3 regions of the Pseudomonas sp. IzPS59 genome follow, and region 2 is predicted to be linked to each of the others. Evidence: predicted binding sites of a transcription regulator. Region 2 holds the regulator's gene; each other region holds the start of a gene.
What was found. Region 2 encodes FliA, which starts transcription of late flagellar genes. Its sites were predicted from a motif close to CTAAAGTTTNNNNNNNNNNNGCCGNTAA; they were not measured.

Region 1: IF189_RS27685 (methyl-accepting chemotaxis protein) is a predicted target of FliA. The motif match lies at 3,892-3,919, and genes of this name have one in related genera.
Region 3: motA (flagellar motor stator protein MotA) is a predicted target of FliA. The motif match lies at 3,761-3,788, and genes of this name have one in related genera.

What each region holds. Positions count from the first base shown of each region.
Region 1 is NZ_CP062251.1:6,133,837-6,141,052, forward strand. Features, by position in the region: gene IF189_RS27670 (Mu transposase C-terminal domain-containing protein) at 1-251, opposite strand, end outside; gene IF189_RS27675 (TnsA endonuclease N-terminal domain-containing protein) at 248-871, opposite strand; gene IF189_RS27680 (ATP-binding protein) at 971-1,705, shown strand; gene IF189_RS27685 (methyl-accepting chemotaxis protein) at 1,811-3,787, opposite strand; gene IF189_RS27690 (LysR substrate-binding domain-containing protein) at 3,970-4,890, opposite strand; gene IF189_RS27695 (NorM family multidrug efflux MATE transporter) at 5,048-6,442, shown strand; gene IF189_RS27700 (putative bifunctional diguanylate cyclase/phosphodiesterase) at 6,482-7,216, opposite strand, start outside.
Region 2 is NZ_CP062251.1:1,779,510-1,786,725, reverse strand. Features, by position in the region: gene IF189_RS08090 (chemotaxis protein CheA) at 1-821, opposite strand, end outside; gene IF189_RS08085 (protein phosphatase CheZ) at 859-1,647, opposite strand; gene IF189_RS08080 (chemotaxis response regulator CheY) at 1,665-2,036, opposite strand; gene fliA (RNA polymerase sigma factor FliA) at 2,204-2,944, opposite strand; gene fleN (flagellar synthesis regulator FleN) at 2,941-3,771, opposite strand; gene flhF (flagellar biosynthesis protein FlhF) at 3,885-5,225, opposite strand; gene flhA (flagellar biosynthesis protein FlhA) at 5,237-7,216, opposite strand, start outside.
Region 3 is NZ_CP062251.1:597,127-604,342, forward strand. Features, by position in the region: gene IF189_RS02625 (lectin OAA) at 1-357, shown strand, start outside; gene asd (archaetidylserine decarboxylase) at 418-1,278, opposite strand; gene rhdA (thiosulfate sulfurtransferase) at 1,297-2,112, opposite strand; gene IF189_RS02640 (HDOD domain-containing protein) at 2,152-3,690, opposite strand; gene motA (flagellar motor stator protein MotA) at 3,857-4,708, shown strand; gene motB (flagellar motor protein MotB) at 4,712-5,788, shown strand; gene rsgA (small ribosomal subunit biogenesis GTPase RsgA) at 5,836-6,867, opposite strand; gene orn (oligoribonuclease) at 6,975-7,216, shown strand, end outside.

The DNA.
Region 1 (7,216 bases), 2.0 Mb from region 2:
GCCGCGATATCGTAGTAAGCGTACAGCCCATCGACCTTTGCCTTGGCGACAGGCTTGAGGGCTGCGATGGGCAGCGCTGCAGCGCGCCCAGACTCAACATCGATCCCGATGACCGTCGTGAAATCCAACACTTGCGAGACCCGGTAGACGTGATCCGCATAGGTCACCATCGAATCAATGTTGGCATCTACCCGAGCTCGATCAGGCTCAAACGGAACGAGCTCTTGGTTGCTATCGTCTTGATCAGTCATCGCTCGGGTATCCAGAGTTCTAGAAAACTATTGAGTGGAAGTCGGATGTCACAATCCAGTTGCCTCGTCGCCACCAGGTGCCAGATGTGTCCGATGCCTTCGGCCTTGTAGATGCCCCCGAAGTGTCGAGCCAACAGGTAGTGGAATGGCACCACATTCATCTGCCTGACCGTTTCCAGAATCCACGCGGAGTCTTCGGGCGGATAGTGATAACGCTTGTAGCGTTCCAGGAACTGAATGTTGGCAAAGGCTGTGTCGCGGATACGGCTCTCGTCATAGATGTGGAAGTTCCACCCTTGGTCATTCGCGTACCTCCAAGCAGCTTTCCATTTAGGCAGCCACTTCCTCCAGTTCGCTCTCCAGTCAGCCTCTGGCTTCACCTCGACCAAGGTTGGCTTTGGATATTGCTCGTAATTACGACCACCCAGCCGGTAGTAAACTAGGAAATCTGGGGTGTACTGGAAGGTGCGACCGTCTCTACCGGTGAAATCAATTTGGATCGGTTGCGGAACAATCGTTTCGACGTCACAAGAGAAAGCCGTGCGCGCAAGAAAGTCGCGCTCCAGCATCGACTCATAGGGGATTCCTTCTTCTTTGCGGAAGGGAAAGACACCCGACATGCTTCGCTTGGTGGGCTTAATTGCTCGGGTTTGGCGCGGTCTAGTTTTATCGCAGCTATTTTTGTCCATATCGAGTTTAGTCGCACCTAATTCGAAATATTGGCTCAGCTATTTCCAACGAAAGCTGCCGTTTTTCAAGGGTTTCATAGCACCACTGTCTCATCTATTTCTGAATCCTACAGCAGCTCAAAACCGCAACCCGGCGAAATCACCCTCGCCCATCATGGTGTGCTGTTCCTCGATGAACTACCCGAGTTTGATCGCAAGGTGCTGGAGGTTCTGCGTGAGCCGCTAGAATCCGGCTGCATCGTGATTGCCCGCGCCAAGGAGCGCGTGCGTTTCCCCGCAAGATTCCAGCTGGTGGCGGCGATGAATCCCTGCCCCTGTGGATATCTTGGCGAGCCGAGTGGCAAGTGCTCGTGCACGCCGGACATGGTGCAGCGCTATCGCAACAAGCTGTCGGGGCCGTTGCTGGATCGAATCGATTTGCACCTGACGGTGGCGCGAGAAGCCACAGCGTTGAACCCTGCGGTGAAACCGGGCGAGGACAGCGCCAGCGCGGCCGAGTTAGTCGCCGAGGCCCGCGAGCGGCAGCAGAAGCGCCAGGGCTGCGCCAATGCGTTTCTCGATTTGCCGGGGCTGAAGAGGCACTGCAAGTTATCCACAGCCGATGAAACCTGGCTGGAAACGGCGTGTGAAAGGCTGACCTTGTCGCTGCGCTCGGCGCATCGGCTGCTCAAGGTGGCACGGACGCTGGCGGATCTGGAGACGCGCGCAGATATCAGTCGCGAGCACCTGGCCGAAGCGTTGCAGTATCGGCCGGCGACTCAGTAGGTGCTGAGTTTTGGGAGAGCCCAAACGCAAGCAAGCTCGCTCTCACAGGACCAACACAGATCCTTTGGGAGCGAGCCTGCTCGCGATAGCTTTTTCAGAGACGCATCAGCGGAACCGATCAACCTCGGAACGCAAATCCGCCGCCAGCTTCTCCAGTTCTTTGGCCGTCACCGCCAGATTGGAAACCACCTCACGCTGCTCACTGTTGGCCATCGCAATGCTCTGCAGATTGCTGCTGAGCAACGTCGCGGTGCTGCTCTGCTCCTGAGTCGCCGTGGTGATCGCCGCAAACTGCTGCCCTGCCGAACGGCTCTGCTCATCGATCCGCGCCAGCGCCGAAGCAACGTTGGCGTTACGCGACAAGCCTTCCTGCATCAGCACGTTGCCCTGTTCCATGGTGCTGATGGCGTTGCCGGTTTCCTGCTGGATGCTGTGGATCATCCCGGAAATTTCGTCAGTCGCCTGACGGGTGCGCGATGCCAGATTGCGCACTTCGTCAGCCACCACGGCAAAGCCGCGACCTTGCTCGCCGGCACGGGCCGCTTCGATGGCCGCGTTGAGCGCCAGCAGGTTGGTCTGTTCGGCAATCGAGGTGATCACGCTGACGATGCCGCCGATTTCCTGGGAGCGCTGACCGAGCGTGTTGATCACGGTCGCCGTGGTGTTCAGCGCGCCGGCAATCTGCTCCAGCGAGGACGATGCTTCTTCCATCGAGCTGCGACCGATCTGGGTCTGCTGGGCATTTTCCTGGGCCAGACGTTGGGTGTTGCCCATGTTGTCGGCAATGTTCAGCGAGGTGGCGGAAAACTCTTCAACCGCACCCGCCATGCTGGTGATTTCGCCGGACTGTTGCTCCATGCCTTCGTATGCGCCACCGGACAGACCGGACAGTGCCTGCGCACGGCTGTTGACCTCCTCCGAGGCGCGACGAATGTGCTCGACCATGGTCGACAGCGCCTGGCTCATCTGGTTGAACGCGCGGGCCAACTGGCCGATTTCATCGTTGCTCGACACATTCAGGCGCACGCTCAGATCGCCGGCACCCAGGGCTTCGGCCTGACGCACCAGATCACCCAGCGGTTGCAGTTTGCTGCGCAGCAGCCATACCGCCGAACCGACCGCGATCAGCATCGCCAGCAGACTGCCGATGGCCAACTGGATGCCGACACTCCAGGTTACTTCGCGGATCTCGGACTTCGGCATGCTCGCCACCACCGACCACGGCCCACCTTCGAACGGCACGGCGATGCTGTAGAAGTCTTCAGACTTGTCGCTCCAGAACCGGCCCTTGCCCGGTGCTTTCGCCAGGCCATTCACCACCGGCACTGCTTGATCCGGCGCCTGCACGCCCGCTGGCGCGACCAGCCATTTGTTCTGCTCGTCCAGCAGCGCCAGAGAACCGCTCTGGCCAATGCGGAAGCGCTTGAGGTTGTCGAACTGAGCGTTCTGCGCGTCGGTGTAGTCGAAGCCGACGAACAACACAGCGATCACCTTGCCGCTGCTGTCACGCACCGGGGTGTACTGAGTCATGTAGGAACGATCGAACAGCAGCGCGCGGCCGACGTAGCCTTGCCCCGCCATCAACTTCGCGTAAGCCGGGTGGGCGTGATCGAGCAAGGTGCCGATGGCGCGGCTGCCGTCCTGCTTGGTCAGCGAGGTACTGACCCGCACGAAGTCTTCGCCGCTGCGCACGAACAGCGTGGCAACGCCCGCCGTCATCTGCTTGAACTCGTCGACTTCCTTGAAGTTGTTGTTCAACACTTCGCTGCCCAGGTGCAGGCCCGGGGTCTGGGTGCCCGCCACGCTGACCGGCTCGTCCGGGTGAATGCTCAGGCCCGCGCTGAAGCGCTTCTCGAACAGCCCGCTCAGACGCTGGGTGCTTTCACGCAGCGTGCCGTGGAAGGTGCTCAACTGGTCGGCGAGCAGACGGGCCTCGCTGGCCAGGTGTTCTTCACGGGTGGCGAGGTTGGCGGTGTCCAGCGAACGCAGGGCGAACACCGTACTGCCACTGATGACAACCGCCAGTATCACGGCGAGCGCAAGGCCCAGCTGCGAGGCGATCCGGGCGCGAGGTTGAGACATGGACAGCTCCTGGCCGAGTCTGCGGATCCTCCCTGATCGCGGCTCGGAAAAATTCTAATAATGGGGGTGATGCGCAGAACCGGCACGACGGTTCCACTTGGACGTATTCGGCGGTGAAAGCGAATACTTGAGCGCACAGCAGGGTTATGGCCTGGGGCCGGCATTGTGGCGGCTCGAACGTTTCAGCTCAAGCGCGCGACCACCGGCAGTTCCATCGCCCGAACTTCGCCCTGAAGGAAATCACTGAGCCGGCGCAAACGTTCACCTCCCGGACGGGTCTTTGGCCACACCAGGTAATAATTCAGGCCGCTGGCGACCGCCGTCGGCCACGGCAGACTCAAACGTCCTTGCGCCACATCCTCGGCCACCATCAGCAGATCGCCCATGGACACGCCATAACCCCGGGCCGCCGCGATCATCCCCAGTTCCAGGGTATCGAACACCTGTCCGCCCTTGAGTGATACCTGATCCGACAACCCCATGTGCTCCAGCCAGCTGCGCCAGTCGCGGCGATCCGGGGTCGGGTGCAGCAATTCGGTGGAGGCCAGTCGCGTCACATCCCAGGGCTGATCATTGAGCAGGTTGGGCGCACCTACCGGGATCAGCTCTTCCGGAAACAACAGGCTGGCCTCCCAGTCCGGCGGAAAATGCCCGTCGCTGAGCAGCACCGCGCAATCGAAAGGCTCGTTGTTGAAGTCCACCGAGTCCACGTCCATCCAGGCACTGGTCAGTTGCACTTCATTGCCCGGCTGCAAATGGCGGAAGCGACTGAGCCGCGCCAGCAACCAGCGCATGGTCAGGGTCGACGGGGCTTTCATGCGCAGGATGTCATCTTCGGCGCGCAAGGTATTGCAGGCCCGCTCAAGCGCCGCAAAGCCTTCACGGATGCCGGGTAACAGCAGGCGCGCCGACTCGGTCAGTTGCAGGTTGCGGCCGCTGCGGTGGAACAGCCGACAGGCGAAGTGCTCTTCGAGCGTGCGGATGTGCCGGCTCACCGCACTCTGAGTGATCGACAACTCTTCGGCGGCACGGGTGAACGAACTGTGCCGCGCCGCAGCTTCGAATGCACGCAGGGCATACAAGGGTGGAAGACGACGGGACATGCACAGCGCTCCAATGGCGGGATTGCGCCAACTTAGCAGAATTGCTTCTGGATGAGTTTTAATCATGCCACCCATCCTTTTTATCCCTTTGTGCAACCCGCGCCAAACCCTGAGAATCGACGGTCTCTTGCTCCCTCTTTTATAAGGATGTGAAACCATGCTGCGTCCTGTGCGTACCGAACTCTGGGCCATCCTGCGGCTGGCGGGGCCGTTGATCGCCTCGCAGTTGGCGCACATGTTGATGGTGCTGACCGACACCCTGATGATGGCCCGTCTCAGTCCCGAAGCGCTGGCCGGCGGCGGGCTGGGCGCGGCCAGTTATTCGTTCGTGTCGATCTTCTGCATCGGCGTGATCGCGGCGGTCGGCACCCTGGTGGCAATCCGTCAGGGTGCCGGCGACATTATCGGCGCCGCCAGACTGACCCAGGCCGGGCTGTGGCTGGCGTGGCTGATGGCGCTGGGCGCCGGGTTGCTGCTGTGGAACCTCAAACCGGTGCTGTTGCTGTTCGGCCAGACCGAGACCAACGTCAACGCCGCCGGACAATTTCTGATCGCCCTGCCATTCGCCCTGCCCGGCTACCTGAGCTTCATGGCTCTGCGCGGCTTCACCAGTGCGATTGGCCGGGCAACACCGGTGATGGTCATCAGCCTCGCCGGCACCGTGGCCAACTTCCTGCTCAATTACGCGCTGATCACCGGTATGTTCGGCCTGCCGAAACTGGGGCTGACCGGTATCGGGCTGGTCACGGCGATTGTCGCCAACTGCATGGCGCTAGGGCTGGCGTGGCATATCCGTCGGCATCCGGCCTATGACGCTTACCCGCTGCGCGAGGGCCTGTCGCGGCCGAACCGGCAGTACCTGAAAGAACTCTGGCGCCTGGGTCTGCCGATTGGCGGCACCTACGCGGTGGAAGTCGGACTGTTCGCCTTCGCGGCGCTGTGCATGGGCACCATGGGCAGCACGCAACTGGCGGCGCACCAGATTGCCCTGCAAATCGTATCGGTGGCATTCATGGTGCCGGCGGGGATGTCGTATGCGATCACCATGCGCGTCGGCCAGCATTACGGCGCCGGGCAACTGAACGATGCGCGGATGTCCGGGCGGGTCGGAATCGTCTTCGGTGCAGTGGTGATGCTGGGGTTTGCGATGGTGTTCTGGCTGTTGCCGAACCAGTTGGTCGGTTTGTTCCTCGACCATAACGACCCGGCGTTTGCCGAGGTGATTCGGCTGGCCGTGAGCCTGCTGGCGGTCGCGGCATGGTTCGAGCTGTTCGACGGCACGCAGACGATTGCCATGGGCTGCATTCGCGGACTCAAGGACGCCAAGACCACCTTCCTGGTCGGGCTCGGTTGCTACTGGCTGATCGGTGCGCCAGCGGCGTGGTTGATGGCGTTCCATCTGCACTGGGGGCCGACCGGCGTCTGGTGGGGTCTGGCGCTGGGCCTGGCCTGCGCGGCGATCAGCCTGACGCTGGCGTTCGAATGGAAGATGAAGCGGATGATTCGACTGGAGCCGCAATCTCGAGGATTCAAGATCGCTCAGCCGGAATGACGGGCTACGGGAGCAACCCTGCTCCCGTACACCTTTTAGTCAGACCACAATACCCAGCGGAGGCTGGCTGGCGTCAGCAATCAGATAGTCAACCAGCTCCGCCAACGGCAACGGCTTGCTGATCAGGTAGCCCTGCACCTGATCGCAGCCGAATCCGCGCAACAGATCCAGTTGCTCCCGGGTTTCCACCCCTTCGGCCACCACTTCCAGGTGCAGGTTGTGCGCGAGGTTGATCATCGCGTGCACCAGTTTTCGGTTCTCTTCGCGCTGTTCCATGCCGCCGACGAAGCTCTTGTCGATCTTCAGCAAGGTGATCGGCAGGCTGTTGAGGTGCACGAACGACGAGAACCCGGTGCCGAAATCATCCAGCGAAAAACGCACGCCGAGGCGACCGAGGGCGTCCATGGTCTGTTTGACCAGATCGCTGCGGCGCATCACGGCGGTTTCGGTGAGTTCGAACTCCAGCCACTGCGCCTCGACCCCACGCTCGGCGATCAGACGACTGAGCGTCGGCAACAACTGGCTGTCCTGAAACTGGCGGAACGACAGGTTGATCGCCATGTGCAGCGCCGGCAATCCGCGTTCACGCAAGGCCTGCATGTCACGCAGGGCCCGGGAAATCACCCAGTAACCCAGCGGTACGATCAGACCGCTCTGCTCGGCCAGCGGCACGAATTCGCTCGGCGGCAACAGGCCGCGTTCGCTGTGACGCCAGCGCACCAGGGCTTCGAGGCCGACGATCTGACCGTCCTGCATATCCAGACGTGGCTGGTA
Region 2 (7,216 bases):
GCATTTGCATTCGAAGGGACGGACGCAATCGCCGACTCCAGCGCATCGACAGCAAAGTTACCCTTGCCGTGCAACTGATCGAGCAAGGCTTCGAATTCGTCGTCGGTGATGTCCGAGCTATCGCCCGCCGCCGGAGCCGCAGGCGCCGCGGCCGCCGGTGCCACGGCGTCGGCCGCGAACTGGCCCTTGCCGTGCAACTGGTCGAGCAGCGACTCGAACTCGGCGTCGGTGATTTCATCGCTGGCCGCTTCATCGGAAGCAGGCGCAGCGGCAGCCGCCGGGGCTTCGGCTTCGGCCTTGACGGCGTTCAGCGAGTCCAGCAGCTGTTCAAATTCGTTATCGGTGATGTCGCCGGAGTCGCCGGTTTCGTTTTCAACGACCAGCTCTTCGATCATCTCGGCCACAGGCGAAGCCGGAGCTTCGTCCGCCGATTGCGGTTCGGCCAGGCGCGCCAGGGCGGCCAGCAGTTCCGGGGTTGCAGCGGTAATCGGGCTGCGATCGCGGACTTCGCTGAACATGCTGTTCACCGCGTCCAGCGCTTCGAGCACCACGTCCATCAGTTCTGCATCTACGCGACGCTCACCCTTGCGCAGGATGTCGAACACGTTTTCGGCGATGTGACAGCACTCCACCAGCTCGTTGAGCTGAAGGAAGCCGGCGCCCCCTTTTACAGTGTGGAAACCGCGAAAAATTGCGTTGAGCAGATCTGCGTCATCCGGGCGGCTTTCCAGCTCGACCAGTTGTTCGGACAGTTGCTCAAGAATCTCGCCGGCCTCAACCAGGAAATCCTGAAGGATCTCTTCATCGGCGCCGAAGCTCATTAATGGGGTGCTCCTACAGGTCTAAAAACCCAGAAAACTAAAATCCAAGGCTGGATAGCAAATCGTCCACATCGTCCTGACCGGACACAACGTCTTCTCGTTTATCGGCATGAATCTGCGGACCTTCACCCTGCGAGAGATGTTTTTGTGGATCTTTTTCAGCGAGCATCGCCGCACGGTCATGTTCGATGCCCGCAAAGCGGTCAACCTGACTGGCCATAAGGACGAGTTTGAGCAGATTGCTTTCGACTTCGGTGACCAGTTGGGTCACGCGCTTGATCACTTGACCGGTGAGGTCCTGGTAATCCTGGGCCAGCAGGATGTCGTTGAGGTTGCTCGACACCGCGCGGTTGTCCGCGCTGCTGCGTGCCAGAAAACCGTCGACCCGACGCGCCAGTTCGCGGAACTCTTCAGCCCCGACTTCGCGGCGCATGAAACGTCCCCAGTCGGCACTCAACGCCTGGGCTTCATCAGCCAGACCATTGACCACCGGCGTGGCGCTTTCCACCAGATCCATGGTGCGGTTGGCCGCAGCTTCGGTCAGCTTGACCACATAGCCCAGGCGCTCGGTCGCATCAGTGATCTGCGACACTTCCTCGGCCTGCGGCATGTGCGGGTCGATCTGGAAGTTGACGATTGCACTGTGCAGTTCGCGCGTGAGCTTGCCGACTTCCTGGTACAGGCCACGGTCACGGGTCTGATTGAGCTCATGGATCAGTTGCACAGCGTCGCCGAACCTGCCTTTTTCAAGGCTTTCGACCAGTTCGACCGCGTGTTTTTTCAGCGTCGACTCGAAGTCGCCCTGTGAAGATTCTTTATGCTCCATAGCTCCCCCGCGCGTCATCAGCCGATGCGTTCGAAAATCTTCTCGATTTTTTCTTTCAGCGCCTGAGCCGTGAAAGGTTTGACCACGTAGCCGTTAACGCCGGCCTGGGCCGCTTCGATGATCTGCTCGCGCTTGGCTTCAGCGGTCACCATCAGCACCGGCAGGTGCTTGAGTTTTTCATCGGCGCGCACGTGACGCAGCAGGTCGATACCGGTCATGCCGGGCATGTTCCAGTCGGTCACCAGAAAGTCGATGCTGCCGCTGTTGAGCACCGGAATGGCGGTGGTGCCATCGTCGGCTTCAACGGTGTTGGTGAACCCGAGGTCACGCAACAGGTTCTTGATGATCCGCCGCATCGTTGAGAAGTCATCAACGATGAGGATTTTCATGTCTTTGTTCAATTCGACCTCCAAGCAGTCTTAAACGCGTCCAGCACCTGAACGCGCCATTTCAATCAATCCGGCAAAGCACTCGATGACTGTCTGGAGCACAACAGAGCAAGACCGGTGCCGTTCACCACCGCACCAGCCTCGTTCGCAGTGTCCCCACACTGCCTTCAGCGCGCTCGCCACTCCCCCAAACGCCCCCGCAAGCGGGCCGCGCACTGGCTGTGTAACTGGCTGACCCGCGATTCACTGACACCAAGGACTTCACCGATTTCCTTGAGGTTCAGCTCTTCGTCGTAGTACAGCGCCAACACCAGTCGCTCACGCTCCGGCAAATTGGCAATCGCGTCCGCCAGCGCCGCCTGGAAGCGTTCATCTTCCAGATCGCGTGACGGCTCAAGATGAGCACTGGCGCCATCCTCGTGCAGCCCTTCGTGTTCGCCGTCCTGCAACAGGTCGTCGAAACTGAACAGTCGGCTGCCCAGGGTGTCGTTCAAAATCCCGTAGTAATCGTCGAGACTCAACTGGAGTTCGGCCGCAACCTCGTGATCTTTAGCGTCACGGCCGGTTTTAGCTTCAATCGAGCGAATCGCGTCGCTGACCATACGGGTATTGCGGTGAACCGAGCGCGGTGCCCAGTCCCCCTTGCGTACTTCATCGAGCATCGCGCCGCGGATCCGGATGCCCGCGTACGTTTCGAAACTGGCACCCTTGCTGGCGTCGTATTTGGTCGAGACTTCGAGCAGGCCGATCATCCCGGCCTGAATCAGGTCTTCGACCTGCACACTGGCCGGCAACCGCGCCAGCAAGTGGTAGGCGATGCGTTTGACCAGTGGCGCGTAACGCTCGATCAGCTCGTACTGCGCGTCACGCGCCGACTTTTTGTAAAGGTTCATACCGCTGGCGGTCATAGCACAGGTCCTGCCGTTTGCTGCACGAGGCGCTCGACGAAAAATTCGAGATGGCCGCGCGGGTTGGCGGGCAGCGGCCAGGTGTCGACCTTTTGCGCGATCGCCTTGAATGCCAGTGCGCACTTGGAACGCGGGAAGGCTTCATAGACCGCACGCTGCTTCTGCACCGCCTTGCGCACGCTTTCGTCGTAAGGCACCGCACCGACGTATTGTAAGGCGACGTCGAGGAAGCGATCCGTGACCTTGGTCAACTTCGCGAACAGGTTGCGACCTTCCTGCGGGCTCTGGGCCATGTTGGCCAGGACGCGGAAGCGGTTCATGCCGTAATCGCGGTTGAGCAGCTTGATCAGTGCGTAGGCGTCGGTGATCGAGGTCGGCTCGTCGCAGACCACCAGCAACACTTCTTGCGCCGCGCGAACGAAACTGACTACCGAGTCACCAATACCCGCAGCGGTGTCGATCACCAGCACGTCGAGGTTGTCGCCGATGTCACTGAATGCCTGAATCAGACCGGCATGCTGGGCCGGGCTCAGGTGAACCATGCTTTGCGTGCCGGAAGCGGCCGGCACGATGCGGATCCCGCCGGGACCTTGCAACAGCACGTCGCGCAGCTCGCAGCGGCCCTCGATCACATCGGCCAAAGTACGTTTGGGCGTCAGGCCCAGCAGAACGTCGACGTTCGCCAGACCCAGGTCGGCATCCAGCAGCATGACCCGACGGCCAAGCTCTGCCAGCGCCAGGGACAAGTTCACTGACACGTTAGTCTTGCCGACGCCACCTTTGCCGCCGGTCACCGCGATCACCTGTACGGGATGCATGCTGCCCATGTTATTTCTTTACCTTGTCTTGCATAGACGGAGGCCACATTACTGGCTGCGCGTTCACAACCGGAACAATGCGTGGCAGACCATCGATGTAGGTACAAAAACTGTTCATTACCTCAGCCAACCTGCTTGGTCGGGCTGTGGTAGATATCAGCGAACATGTCAGCCATGGCTTCTTCGCTGGGTTCTTCCTGCATTTGCACGCTGACGGCGCGGCTGACCAATTGATGACGGCGCGGCAGATGCAGATCATCCGGAATCCGTGGGCCATCGGTCAGGTAGGCGACCGGCAGTTCATGACTGATCGCCAGGCTCAGCACTTCGCCAAGGCTGGCCGTCTCATCCAGTTTAGTCAGGATGCACCCGGCGAGCCCGCAACGCTTGTAACTGTGATAAGCGGCGGTTAGAACCTGTTTCTGGCTGGTGGTTGCCAGTACCAGATAATTTTTCGACCGAATGCCACGACCGGCCAGGCTTTCCAGTTGCATGCGCAGTGCCGGATCGCTGGCCTGCAGGCCGGCGGTGTCGATCAGCACCACGCGTTTGCGCAGCAGAGGATCCAGCGCCTGCACCAGGGACTGGCCCGGGTCGACGTGGGTCACCGACACATTGAGGATCCGGCCCAGGGTTTTCAACTGTTCCTGAGCGCCGATGCGGAAACTGTCCATGCTCACCAGCGCAATGTTCTGCGCGCCGTACTTGAGTACGTAGCGGGCAGCCAGTTTGGCGAGGGTGGTGGTCTTGCCCATGCCGGCCGGGCCGACCATGGCAATCACACCGCCCTCTTCCAGCGGCTCGACTTCCGGTGTGGCGATCATCCGCGCCAGGTGCGCCAGCAACATGCGCCAGGCCTGACGAGGCTCTTCGATATCGCTGGTCAGTGCCAGCAGGTCGCGGGACAACGGACCGGACAAGCCGATGCGCTGCAGACGGCGATACAGATTCGCCTGAGCCGGACGGCTGCCTTGCAGCTGATTCCAGGCCAGGGTGCCGAGCTGAACTTCCATCAGCTCGCGCAGGCTGTTGAGTTCGAAACGCATCGAATCCAGCGCACGCGGATCGACGCCAGCGGCAGCCGGCGCAGGTGCCGGGGCTGGACGGGCCGGTGCGGCGTACGTCGGTTCTGTCAGAGGCTCGGCAGCCGTCAGCGGCAGGCCGGCGGTCAATGGCAGACCGGAGAACAACTGGCGATTGGTGTTGCCGTCGGCCTCACCACGCATGCTCAGCTCGGCCTGGGCGGTGACGATGCGCGACTGAGTCTTGCGCAGCTCGTCTTCGAGTTCCATGTTCGGAACCCGTGGCGCCAGCGCCGACAGTTTGTAATCCAGCGCCGCCGTCAGCTCGACGCCGCCGGCAATGCGGCGGTTGCCAATGATGGCGGCATCAGCGCCCAGCTCATCACGAACCAGCTTCATGGCCTGACGCATATCGGCGGCGAAAAAACGCTTAACTTGCATAAACCACTACCTCAGCCGTTGGGCCCTACTGTCGCAACGATGGTCACTTGCTTGTTGTCCGGAATTTCCTGGTAGGCCAGCACATGCAGTCCGGGAACTGCCAGGCGACCAAAGCGCGAGAGCATCGCGCGAACCGGGCCTGCTACCAACAGGATCACCGGCTGACCTTGCATTTCCTGACGCTGCGCCGCTTCGATGAGCGAACGTTGCAGCTTCTCGGCCATGCTTGGCTCCAGCAGAACGCCCTCTTCCGAGCCTTGTCCTGCCTTCTGCAGACTATTGAGCAATATTTGTTCCAACCTTGGCTCCAGCGTGATGACTGGCAGCTCGGACTCAGTCCCTACAATGCTTTGGACGATTGCACGGGATACGCCAACCCGCACAGCGGCCACCAAAGCGGCGGTATCTTGACTCTTGGCGGCATTGTTGGCGATGGCTTCGGCAATGCTGCGGATGTCGCGCACCGGCACGTGTTCGGCGAGCAGCGCCTGCAACACTTTCAGCAGCTGCGACAACGTGACCACACCCGGCACCAGCTCTTCCGCCAGTTTCGGCGAGCTCTTGGCCAGCAATTGCATGAGTTGCTGCACTTCCTCGTGGCCGATCAGCTCGCTGGAGTGCTTGTACAGAATCTGGTTCAAGTGGGTGGCGACCACGGTACTGGCGTCCACCACGGTGTAACCGAGCGATTGCGCCTGGGCGCGCTGGCTGACTTCGATCCACACCGCCTCCAGGCCGAAAGCCGGATCTTTGGCGGTGATGCCGTTGAGCGTGCCGTAGACCTGCCCCGGGTTGATCGCCAGTTCGCGATCCGGGTAGATCTCGGCCTCGGCCAGAATCACCCCCATCAGGGTCAGGCGATAGGCGCTCGGTGCCAGATCGAGGTTGTCGCGGATGTGCACGGTCGGCATCAGGAAGCCCAGATCCTGCGAGAGCTTCTTGCGCACGCCCTTGATCCGCGCCAGCAACTGGCCGCCCTGATTGCGGTCCACCAGCGGAATCAGGCGATAGCCGACTTCCAGGCCGATCATGTCGATGGGCGTCACGTCGTCCCAGCCCAGCTCTTTGGTTTCCATGGCGCGGGCTGGCGACGGCAGCAGTTCCTGCTGACGCTTGACCTCTTCCAGCGCCTGCACCTTGGCCACGTTCTGCTTCTTCCAGAACAGGTAAGCACCACCGGCAGCCAGTGCGGCCATGGTCAGGAACGAGAAGTGCGGCATGCCCGGCACCAGGCCCATGACCGCCATCAGACCGGCCGCCACCGCCAGCGCTTTCGGCGAAGCGAACATCTGGCGATTGATCTGCTTACCCATGTCTTCCGAACCGGAAGCACGGGTCACCATGATCGCTGCAGCTGTAGATAACAACAGTGATGGCAATTGCGCCACTAAACCGTCACCGATGGTCAGCAAGGCGTAAACCTTGCCCGCGTCAGCGAAGGACATGTTGTGCTGGAAGATACCGACCGCCATGCCGCCGATCAGGTTGATGAACAGAATCAGCAGACCGGCGATGGCGTCACCGCGCACGAACTTGCTGGCACCGTCCATCGAACCGTAGAACTCTGCTTCCTGGGCCACTTCCTGACGGCGGGCCTTGGCCTGGGTCTGGTCGATCAAACCGGCGTTGAGGTCGGCGTCGATCGCCATTTGCTTGCCGGGCATCGCGTCGAGGGTGAAGCGCGCGCTCACCTCGGAAATCCGCCCGGCACCCTTGGTCACCACGACGAAGTTGATGATCATCAAGATCGCGAAGACCACGATACCGACCACGTAGTTACCGCCGATCACCACCTCACCGAAGGCCTGGATCACCTTACCGGCAGCGGCGTGGCCGTCCTGACCGTGGAGCATCACCACCCGCGTCGACGCCACGTTCAGCGCCAGCCGCAACAGCGTCGCCACCAGCAGGATCGTCGGGAACACCGCAAAATCCAGCGGCCGCAAGGCGTACACGCAGACCAGCAGCACGACGATCGACAGGGCAATGTT
Region 3 (7,216 bases), 1.2 Mb from region 2:
CCTTGGCATCCGGGTGGAACCTGGGTTCTTGGGGCGCGGGACAACCAGAAAGTCGTCGCCATCGACATCAAGTCCGGCGACGGCGGCAAAACCTTCACCGGCACCATGACCTACGCCGGCGAAGGCCCTATTGGCTTCAAGGCTCAGCGCACTGGTCAGAACCAGTACAACGTCGAGAACCAGTGGGGTGGCAACGATGCCCCATGGCATCCGGGTGGCAAATGGGTGATCGGCGGTCGGGATAACCAGAACGTTATCGCGTTGAATGTCACCTCGAGTGACGGCGGGAAAAACCTCAGCGGCACCAATACCTACGCCAACGAAGGGCCGATCGGCTTCCGTGGGCAGATAGAGTAACGGCGCCGTTCAGGTCGTGTCCGCCCCTTCGCAGACGTGCGCAGGGGCGGATCAGCAGGTTCAGGCGTTCGACAGTGCCAGGGCCTGACCCATCTGTACCGGCGAGCCGGCTTTCAGTTCTTCAACCCACTTCACCTGATCCGGCCCGAACAGCACGATCGCGGTCGAACCCAGCTTGAAGCGACCCAGTTCCGCACCTTTTTCCAGGTGGATCGGCGCACGGGCGGCTTCGTCGTAGCGGAAGGTTTTCAGCTCACGCTTCGGCGGCGTGACCAGACCGGCCCACACGGTTTCGATCGAAGCCACGATCATCGCGCCCACCAGCACCACGGCCATCGGCCCGCGCTCGGTGTCGAAAATGCACGCCACACGCTCGTTGCGGGCGAACAGCTCAGGGACGTTTTCCGCAGTGGTCTGGTTGACCGAGAAGATCCGGCCCGGGATGTAGACCATTTCGCGCAGGGTGCCGGCCAGCGGCATGTGTACGCGGTGGTAATCCTTCGGCGACAGGTAAACGGTGGCGAACTCGCCGCCCATGAACGGCGCGGCATTGGCTGCATCGCCGCCCAGCAGTTCCAGCACGCTGAAGCTGTGGCCCTTGGCCTGGAAGATGCGGCCGTGCTCGATCGGGCCAAGCTGGCTGATCGCACCGTCGGCCGGGCTGAGGATCGAGCCCGGGGTCTGATCCAGTGGACGTGCACCGTCTTTCAGCGCGCGGGTGAAGAAGGCATTGAAGTGCTCGTAAGCGGTGACGTCTTCAACCAGCGCCTGGGACATGTCCACCTGATAACGCTTGGCGAACCAGGTGGTGAAGGCATTCTTGAACCAGCGCACGCGGCACTCGGCGATGCAGCCGGCCAGGCGCGACAGCAAGTGGTGGGGCAGCAGGTATTGGCTGATGATAAACAAACGCTCTTTCATGACTGTCCTTAAAAATCCTTAAAGCTCGACGGGGGTGTCGGGGTGGTTGCCCCATTCGCCCCAGGAACCGGCGTAGCCCTTGACCCGCGGATAACCGAGAGCCTTGGCCACCAGATAAGTGAAACCGGACCGGTGATGGGTCTGGCAGTGAGTGATGATTTCTTTGTCCTTGGTGATCCCGAGGTTTTCGAGGATCTGCGGCATGTCGGTACGGATGCGCAACTGGCGCGCCTGATCCATGCCTGCCGTCCATTCGAAATTGACTGCGCCGGGGATGTGTCCACCCTTGGCCGCCAGCACTTTCTCGCCGGAATATTCCAGTGGCCCGCGAGCATCCCAGATCGCCAGATCAGCGGCACCGAGGCGGCTTTGCAGGTATTCGCGGGTGGCGGTCGGTTCGTCGTGCAGGGTCAGGGCTACCGGGCCGCCGACCGCAGGAGGAACCTGGATCGACATCGGCGATCCTTCCGCCAGCCACGCCGGCAGACCGCCGTCGAGGTAGTGGTACTTGTCGTGACCGATCACGTCGAGCAGCCAGATGAAACGCCCGGCCCAACCGCCGCCTTCGTCGTCATAGACCACGTAGACCGCGTCCTTGTTGTGGCCCAGCTCGCCGAACAGTTCTTCGAGTTTTTCCTTTGTCGGCAGCAGACCCGGAGCCGGTGCCTGGCCCAGCTGGGTGCGCTTCGGATCGACGAAGCGTGCGCCGGGAATATGACCCTCGGCATAGCGGGCGGCGCTGGTCAGATCCACCAGAATCAGATTGCGGGCGTCGAGGCGCGGGAGCAGGTCGCTCGGCTCGATCACCAGCGCCAGGCCAGAGAAGTCAGACATGTGAGGTCTCCAGAGCACAAAGGGGAAGGATTGTAGCTGTCATTGGCCGCGCTGGCTAAAGCTGTGCAGGGCTTTCTCGATGCACTGCGCGGTTTTGCCGAAGGCTTGCACGGTAATGTCGGCGAACGGTCCGCCACCCTGGTCGGCGACCACGATCATGATCACCCGGCCGTTATGGACCAGCGAGCGCAGGAACAGATGTTCGCCACGAAACAGCGTTCGCAGGGACGGCGGCAGCAGGGCGGAGAACTGGGCGTTGTTCTCCGGAGTGATCCGCACCTGTGCCTGCTGCGCGAGCAGGCGTTGCAGCACGGTGCTCTGGCTGACGACGAAATTGAGCGCAGCGGCTTCCTTCGGCAACCCGGAAATCTGATGCACACGCAGACTGGACTGGGTGCGGTCGGCCATCAGGATCATCACCCGGCGCATGCCGCTGGCCACCAGCGCGTCGCGGGCCGCAATGGTCAAGTGCATGGCGTTGGTGAAACGGCTCGGTTCGGCCAGCAGTTCGGCGCATTGCCGGCGCCATTTGGCCAGGTCTTCGGTATTCGGCGCGGCGGCGGGCAGCATGCCGGCCGGCAAACGACGGTTGTCCCATGGCCACAGCAGCGAAACCGCTGGGTGCCACAGATCCGGCATCGAATGCCGGCGCGCACTGTTGGCGGCCTGCTGGTGCAGCTGCTGCTGCACTTCGTCCATCGGGATTTGCAGATAGAGGCTGGTCAGGTACTGCCAGCGCTCACTGTGCGGACTGTCCCAGGCCTGCTGCGCCGACAGCGCCAGACCATTGGCCAGCAGCACGGTATTGGCCGGCTGATTGAGCCAGTTGCGCAGGGTCGGGTCGTCATCCAGACGATTCTGCTGACGCAACGGATGATCGACGTCGCGGGCGATGCGCAGAACCTTGACCAGTTCGCGCTGCTCGGTGAGCAGCAATCGATACCCCTGCTGCACCCAGATCGGCAGGCGCCAGGCTTCGACCAGTGCAGCACCGATCTTCAGCAGGCGCACGCCGAACAATTGTTTTTCCACGTCGCGGGCCGATTCGCCCTTGTGGATGACCCGTACTTCCCACTCTTCGAGCAGTTTGGGAAAGGTCAGCGCCAGCGGCCACAGCGGCGACAGAAACAGCAGGCTGCCCCAGTGAATGTCCTGCCACAGCCGCGCCAGGCGACTGGCAAAAAAACCGTTGGCCTGCTGCGTGGCGTGCTGGCTGATCATCTGTATCTGGCGCAGGGCCTGGGGAATTTGCGCCTGTGGCTCGGCGGGCAGGCGTGCCAGCAGTTCTTCGGTGCGGGCGAGCCCCAGGCGATTGATCGCCACCTCAAGGTTTTCCGCCGGTGCGGTCAGGCTGCCCTGGGTATGGCGGTTGGCTTCGCGGATGATGCTCAGGGCCAGCGCCGGGCTGTCCTGCATCAGGTCGGCAATGTCGCGCAGCGAGCTGCGATTGTCGCGGATCGCCCGGCAGACCTTGTCATGGGCCTCTTGCGGCACCGGCAGGCGCACGCCGTCGAGCAGCTTCACCCAGCCATCGAGTGTGGTCGGTCTTGCGTGTGGGACGTTCGTTTCATTAGCCATGTCTGGACGGGATCTTGATCTGCTGTAGACGCGCCCGGCACGGGCTAAATTGGCTTTTCGCCTGAACTGGCTATAGTCTGGCGCAGTTTTGCCGATAAGTAGAAGAAGAGATTTTTTAACTTCCGAATATGACCTTGAACCCGACTTAAGTAAGTACTTTCTACCTATGGCTAAAATTATCGGCATCATCGTCGTATTCGCGAGCGTGCTCGGCGGATACGTGCTCTCCCACGGCAAGATTGCCGCCCTGATCCAGCCCTTCGAGGTGATGATCATCGGCGGTGCGGCACTCGGAGCATTCCTCCAGGCCAACCCCGGTTACATGACCATGCACGTGCTCAAGAAATCCCTGGGCATGTTCAGCTCGCGTTTCAGCCACACGTTCTATCTGGAAGTGCTCGGCCTGATCTACGAAATCCTCAACAAGAGCCGCCGTGAAGGCATGATGGCCATCGAAGGCGACATCGAAGATGCCGCTGCGAGCCCGATCTTCGCCAAGTACCCGGCGGTGCTGAAAGACGAACGCATGACCGCGTTCATCTGCGATTACCTGCGCATCATGTCGTCCGGCAACATGGCGCCGCACGAACTCGAAGGCCTGTTCGACATGGAGCTGTACAGCCTCAAGGAAGAACTGGAGCATCCTTCCCACGCGGTCAACGGCATTGCCGACGGCATGCCCGGTTTCGGTATCGTCGCGGCGGTACTGGGTATCGTGGTGACCATGGCGTCGCTGGGCGAGGGCGACCAGAAGTCCATCGGTCTGCACGTAGGTGCGGCACTGGTCGGTACCTTCTTCGGTATCTTGGCGGCCTACGGCTTCTTCGGCCCGCTGGCGCACTCCCTGGCTCACGATGCCAAGGAAGAACTCAACGTTTATGAAGCCATCAAGGCTTCGCTGGTGGCTTCGGCTTCCGGCATGCCGCCGTCGCTGGCCGTGGAATTCGGGCGCAAGGTTCTGTACCCGGCTCACCGTCCTAGCTTCGCCGAGCTGGAACAAGCGGTTCGCGGTCGCTAAGTCATGGAAAATAACCAGCCGATAATCATCAAGCGCGTCAAGCGCTACGGTGGCGGGCATCACGGCGGAGCGTGGAAGATCGCCTTCGCCGACTTCGCGACGGCGATGATGGCGTTCTTCCTGGTGCTGTGGCTGCTGTCCACCGCAACGCCGGAACAGAAGATCGCCATTGCCGGCTACTTCAAGGACCCGGTCGGCTTCTCCGAGAGCGGTACGCCGTACATCATCGACCTGGGCGGTACGCCGACCCTGGCGCCGGAAAACACCCTCAACCCTGAAGTGAAGTCTCAGCCGCAACCGGACAAGGTCACGGTCGACACCGATCAGGTTGAAGGCATGGCCGAGCAGGTCGAGAAGGAACGTCTGGAACTGTTGCTGCAGGAACTGCAGAACAAGGTCGACGAGAACCCGCAACTGCAGAAATTCAAGGACCAGATCCTGTTCGAGATCACGCCGAATGGCTTGCGCATCCAGATCATGGACGCCGAGAACCGGCCGATGTTCGACTCAGGTTCTGCACGCCTGAAGCCGTACTTCGAAGACATCCTGCTGGCCATGGCCGACACCATCAAAGCGGTGCCGAACAAGATCAGCATCAGCGGTCACACCGATGCCAAGCCGTACACCGGCACCGGCGACTTCGGTAACTGGGAGCTTTCGGCCAACCGTGCCAACGCCGCCCGGCGTGCGCTGGTGGCGGGCAGCTATCCGGACGGCCAAGTGGCTCGTGTGGTGGGTTACGCCTCGTCGGCACTGTTCGACAAGGAGAACCCGTTCAACCCGGTCAACCGCCGTATCGACATCGTGGTGCTGACCAAGAAGGCCCAGGCCGCCATCGAAGGTTCGCAAGGTGCTGAGCCGGCGAAACCGGCCGAAGGGCAGAACGGCGCCGATCCGGCCAAACCGGTCGACCCGAACGCCTTGCCGGCGGATCAGCAGCCAGTGCCTGCGCACGAGCTGCGTGAACGGTTGAATCTGTTCGACGACCCGCTGCCGAAACCGGCCGAGCCGGGCAGCGCGGCGCCAGCCCCGGCGCCTGCTGCACCGGCCCCTGCACCGGCTCCCGCGCCGAAGCAGTGACCCACAAAAAAGCCGACAGTGATGTCGGCTTTTTTGTGTCTGGCTGCTTAGTAGCCGTTTTCGGGAAGGCTGGCGATGATCGAGCGGTAGCTGTTCATCCGCTGTTGCTGGATGCGTCCGTCTTCCAGAGCTTTGAGCAGGGCGCAACCCGGTTCGCGGTCGTGCTTGCAGTCGCGGAAGCGGCAGGTGCCGAGCAGGTCGTCGAACTCGATGAAACCGGCCTCGACATCGGCACGGCTGACGTGGCCCAGGCCGAATTCGCGGATGCCCGGGGAGTCGATCAGTTCACCGCCGCCGGGGAAGTGGAACAGCCGCGCAGTGGTCGTGGTGTGAGTGCCCTGGCCGGACCATTCGGACAGCGGGCCGACACGGGTTTCGACGTCCGGCAGCAGGCTGTTGACCAGCGACGACTTGCCGACACCGGACTGACCGACGAATACGCTGATGCGTCCGTCGAGCAGCGTTTGCAATTGCTCCATGCCGTTGCCGTGGTGCGCCGACACTTCCAGCACCGGATAGCCCAAAGTGCGGTATACCGCCAGCAACGCGTTCAGCGCCGGGGCGTTCTGTTCGTCGATCAGGTCGAATTTGTTCAGCAGCAGCAACGGACGGATGCCTGCGTGCTCGGCCGCGACCAGATAGCGGTCGATCAGGTTCGCATGGGGCTCGGGCAGCGGGGCGAAGACGATGACGATCATGTCGACGTTGGCGGCCACCGGTTTGAGCTGGCCTCGGCTGTCCGGGCGGCACAGTTCTGTGGTACGCGGCAGTTGTGCGACGATCACGCCGATGCCCTGGTTGCCGGCGCGCCAGACCACACGGTCACCGGTCACCAGCGCTGGCAGGTTGGCCCGCAAGTGGCAACGGAAGACCTGGCCGGCCAGTTCGCCGTCAACGGCCTCGACCTCGACCTGCACACCGAAGTGGGCGATCACCAGGCCGTGCTGTTCCGGGCCCAGGTCGCCGCCTTCGAGCGCCTCGACAGCCGAGGACTCACGTTTGGCGGCGCGGGCGGCGCGCTCGCCCTGAATCTTTTCGATGCGCCAGTTTTGACGACGATTGAGTTGGCGTTTGGCCATGGGTGTTCCGTCTGAAGAATGCAGCGATTAGGTAAAACGGCCGCGAGTTTAGCACGCCCGGGCACCGCCCTAGGCTAAACTGCGCAGCATTGCCTAGGAGCCGAAATATGCAAAACCCGCAGAACCTGATCTGGATCGACCTGGAAATGACCGGTCTGGATCCGGAAAACGACGTCATCATCGAAATGGCCACCATCGTCACCGACAGTGACCTGAACACCCTGGCCGAAGGCCCGGTGATCGCCATCCACCACAGCGACGAAGTGCTCGCCCGCATGGACGAGTGGAACACTCGCACCCACGGCAACTCCGGCCTGACCCAGCGTGTGCGCGAAAGCCGCGTGAGCAT